Regions from separate parts of the Ruminococcoides sp. genome, predicted to be linked through region 2. Evidence: predicted binding sites of a transcription regulator. Region 2 holds the regulator's gene; the other holds the start of a gene.
What was found. Region 2 encodes HrcA, which represses chaperone genes, less so after heat shock. Its sites were predicted from a motif close to TGTTAGCACTCNNNNNNNNNGAGTGCTAACA; they were not measured.

Region 1: AC2HW8_RS04195 (co-chaperone GroES) is a predicted target of HrcA. The motif match lies at 802-832, and genes of this name have one in related genera.

The regions. Positions count from the first base shown of each region.
Region 1 is NZ_DBLZMS010000003.1:161,781-164,189, reverse strand. It holds gene AC2HW8_RS04200 (PASTA domain-containing protein) at 1-608, shown strand, start outside; gene AC2HW8_RS04195 (co-chaperone GroES) at 873-1,157, shown strand; gene groL (chaperonin GroEL) at 1,186-2,409, shown strand, end outside.
Region 2 is NZ_DBLZMS010000002.1:242,308-244,716, reverse strand. It holds gene AC2HW8_RS02870 (hypothetical protein) at 146-421, opposite strand; gene hrcA (heat-inducible transcriptional repressor HrcA) at 637-1,665, shown strand; gene AC2HW8_RS02860 (nucleotide exchange factor GrpE) at 1,695-2,252, shown strand; gene dnaK (molecular chaperone DnaK) at 2,324-2,409, shown strand, end outside.

The DNA.
Region 1 (2,409 bases), on a different contig from region 2:
GTATGTCACACGCTTCAATTATTATTATTGCGGCTGCTATCACGGTTCTTGTTCTCGGTATTGCCGGTGTGTTCTGGCTTATGCAGAATCCGCTTGCCGGAATGTTCTCAAATAATACTGATGCGAGTGAAAGCTCAACTCAAAGCACAGAGTGGACAGGTGCTACTGTTCCTAACTATATCGGAATGACATATGAAGAGGCTGTTAAGAGTGTTGACAGCAACAGCAGTATCACAATCTACAGAACCTTTAACGATGAGTACAGCGATGATTATGCAGAAGGTAAGATTATGTCACAGACTCCTGCCGCAGGTTCAAAAATTACTCAGGAAGATTCAGTAGTAGTGAGTGTTTGCGTAAGCAAGGGATCACAGATGAGGACTCTGCCGAAGGTTGAGGGTGAAAAACTTGATACCGTTGCATCCGATATTGCCGCTCAGGGACTTCTTGCAACAGCGGAATATGAGTACAGTGACAAGGTTGCTGAGGGAAGGGTAATCCGCTACAAAGAACATGTTGAGGGTGATACTCTCGAATACGGTTCAACGGTAGTTCTTGTTGTCAGCAAGGGCAAGAAACAGACAAGTTCTCAATCATCAAACAGATAAAATTAATAACAATGTTTAAGACGGACTTTTTTCAGTCCGTCTTTTTTTATTGATATAAAACAGTTATAGTTACTGATTATCTTAAAATACTCGATAAAATTGAGATTGGAAAAAATTTCAGAAAACTGTCACAAAATAAAGGTCAAAAATAGTCAAATTTCTCTTGACTTTTCTTGAAAATGGTATAAAATATAATTAGCACTCAGGGAACAAGAGTGCTAATTAATTAAAAGCAATTTAAAATTTTTACAGGAGGCTGTATTTATGACAATCAAACCATTACTCGACAGAGTCGTTTTAAAAGTTGAAGAGGCTGAAGAGAAAACAAAGAGCGGTATTATTCTTTCATCTGCTGCTCAGGAAAAGCCACAGTTCGCATCAGTTGTTGCTGTTGGCCCCGGCGGTGTTGTTGACGGCAAGGAAGTAAAGATGTATGTCAGCGTAGGCGATAAGGTTATCGCAAGTAAATATGCAGGCACACAGGTAAAGATTGACGGCGAAGAATACACAATCGTAAACCAGTCGGATATACTCGCAACTCTTGAATAATTAACTAAATATACGGAGGTAATTTACAATGGCTAAACAAATCGCATACGGCGAAGATGCAAGAAAAGCTTTAATGAAAGGTATCGACCAGCTCGCTGATACCGTTAAAATCACACTCGGACCTAAGGGCAGAAATGTTGTTCTTGATAAGAAGTTCGGTGCTCCGCTCATCACAAATGACGGTGTAACAATCGCTAAGGAAATTGAACTTGAAGATCCTTTTGAAAATATGGGTGCTCAGCTTGTAAAGGAAGTTTCTATCAAGACTAACGATATTGCAGGCGACGGTACAACAACTGCCACACTTCTTGCTCAGGCTCTCATCAGAGAGGGTATGAAGAATGTAACTGCAGGCGCTAACCCAATGGTACTTAAAAAGGGTATTGCAGACGCTGTAAATGTTGCAGTTGAGGCTGTAAAGAAGAACAGCAAGCAGGTATCCGGTACAGATGATATCGCAAGAGTTGCAACAGTTTCATCACAGGATGAATTCATCGGTAAGCTTATTGCCGAGGCTATGGAAAAGGTTACAACAGACGGTGTTATCACAGTTGAGGAATCAAAGACAGCCGAAACATACAGCGAGGTTGTTGAAGGTATGATGTTTGACAGAGGTTACATCGCTCCTTATATGGTAACAGATACAGATAAGATGGTTGCAGAGCTTGACAATCCGCTTATCCTTATCACAGATAAGAAGATTTCTACTACACAGGAAATTCTCCCACTTCTTGAGCAGATTGTTCAGATGGGTAAGAAGCTCCTTATCATTGCCGAAGATGTTGAGGGCGAGGCTCTTACAACTCTCGTACTTAACAAACTCAGAGGTACATTCACTTGTGTTGCCGTAAAGGCTCCGGGCTTTGGCGACAGAAGAAAAGAAATGCTTCAGGATATCGCAACACTCACAGGCGGTACGGTAATCACATCCGACCTCGGTCTTGAACTCAAGGATACAACAGTTGATCAGCTCGGTACTGCCCGTCAGGTTAAGATTGAAAAGGAAAACACAATCATCGTTGACGGCTCAGGTGACAAGGAAGCTATCAAGGGCAGAGTTGCTCAGATCAGACAGCAGATTGAAACAACAACATCTGACTTTGACCGTGAAAAACTTCAGGAGCGTCTTGCAAAGCTCGCAGGCGGCGTAGCAGTTATCAAGGTTGGTGCTGCAACAGAAGTTGAAATGAAAGAAAAGAAGCTCCGTATTGAGGATGCTCTTGCCGCTACAAAGGCTGCTGTTGAAGAGGGT
Region 2 (2,409 bases):
TGCAGACAATAACAATGCCACGCTCGGGCATAATTGGTTTTTAAACATTGCAAACTATCTACACGAACGAAAAAAATATGAACATAAAAATAATGGACAGCAGATTTTATTTCTGCTGTCCGATTTGTTTTTTATACATATATAGTTATTTTCTTTTTCTTATAAACCAATATATCAAACCAAGTGCAACGAGGAAACCGCCGAGGATGCAACGGAAGATGATATTAAGCATACCCTCAAACATTGGGTAGCCTGCAAAGGTTCGCAGTCCGTACCATACGGTCATGAAGATAAAAAACACAGCCATTAAAACTGCAAGCAAGCCCTGATGTTCGTGGCGATATTTGATTCCTACGATAATCATTAATATTGCAAGAGCCGCCCAAAGCCATACATACATATTCTGAAGAAATTCGCCCATAAAATTCACCCTTAAACATTACTGATAAGTAGATTATAGAGTATCCTCGGCACAATGTCAAACCGTGTTATGTGAAGATTTTCTGAAAACGAAAAATTTTTTCAAAAACGCTTGACTTTTACTGACTTTGGTATTATATTATGAGTATAGCAATTAGCACTCACCTATTGAGAGTGCTAAAACAGCAAAAACCGACACGAAATGAGGTGAACGGTATGGAGCTGGCTGAAAGAAAAAAGAAAATATTATCGGCAGTAATCGAAAGCTATATCAACACAGGCGAGCCGATTGGTTCAAAAGCGTTGATTAACGAAACGGGACTTGAGGTTTCATCGGCAACGGTGCGAAATGACCTAGCAGACCTTACAAATAAAGGCTACTTGGTTCAGCCGCACACCTCGGCAGGACGAATTCCAACGCTGCAGGGCTACAGATACTACATCGACAATCTGATGAAAATTACCCCCGTAACCCAAGGCGGACGGGAATATGTTGAATCCGAGCTTTACAAAAGTGCAGATTCCCCCGAGAGCATCCTCAAAGAGGCAAGCGGTGTTATTTCAAGGCTGACAGGCTGCACGGCGGTAACAACAACACCTTCGGGTGAGGAAAGCAGAATCCACAGAATAAGATTTGTTCAGACGGGTTCGCACACGGCAATGGCTGTTGTGATTGCCTCAAACGGAATCATAAAAACAAAGCTGTTCCGCTGCGATTTCCTTTTGAATCCCGAACTTTTGACCGTGTTTGACAAGGCATTTAACGAAATCTTTTCGGGAATGAAGCTTTCATCGGTCAACCGACCGTTCATACAGACAGCGGCGGCAAGGCTCGGTGAACTTTCAATGTTTACCCCGGGAGTGCTTGTGGCAATTATGGAGGCTTGTGAAACGGCAAAGGAAGTCAGCGTTTATCTCAGCGGTGTGACAAAGCCATTGTTTATGTCCGATGTCAATTTTCTTAACGCACGAAATGTTATGGAGTTTTTGAACAACAGACACGACCTTGCGGAAATGCTTGAAAATCTTCCGCTTGACACCTCCGTCAGCATAGGCGGCGAAAACAGCAGAACAGAGCTTGCAGGGAGTGCGGTAATCTCCACACGATACCGACTTGACGGCAATCCGTCAGGTGTGCTTGCGGTGATAGCACCCGTGAGAACGGACTACGCAAGAGCAATTTCAATTCTTGAATGTGTGTCCGAAAGCGTTAGCACTCTCATTGATGAGCTGATAGAAATATGATAAATAAAAATCCTTGAAGGAGGATAAAGATGACTAAGAAAAAATCCGAGAAAACCGAAGAAAAAAAGGTTTCCGAAGAAACAGTCGCAGAAGAAACCGAGACTGAAAATACCGAAGAGCCTGCAAAGGATGAAAATGCGGATAAAATCAAGGCTCTTGAAGATGAGCTTTCGGCACAGAAGGATAAGTATATGCGTCTTGCCGCCGAGTACGACAATTACCGTAAAAGAACGGCAAACGAAAAGCTTTCAATCTATGACGATGCAACTTCAAAGGCTTGTATCGAGCTTCTTCCCGTTGCAGACAGCGTAACGCTTGCTCTTGCAAATCTGAAAGATGCCGATCCCGATATCATCAAGGGTATTGAGCTTATTTCAAATCAGCTTGCAAAGAGCTTTGAAAAGCTAAAGATTGAGTCCTACGGCAAAGCAGGCGATGCATTCGATCCGAACTTGCACAATGCGGTTTCAAAGATTGAGGACGAAAACCTCGGTGCCGACACAATCGCAGCCGTTTATCAGACGGGTTACAAAATCGGTGACAAAATTATCCGTCACGCAATGGTACAGGTTGCCAACTGTGACTGATTTCATATATAAATATTCAGCAGAAAACACACAAACAAAAACAATTAAAAATTCAATTGGAGGAATTTATCATGGCTAAGACAATAGGTATAGATTTAGGTACAACAAACTCATGCGTAGCAGTTATCGAAGGCGGCGAGCCTGTAGTTATCGCTAA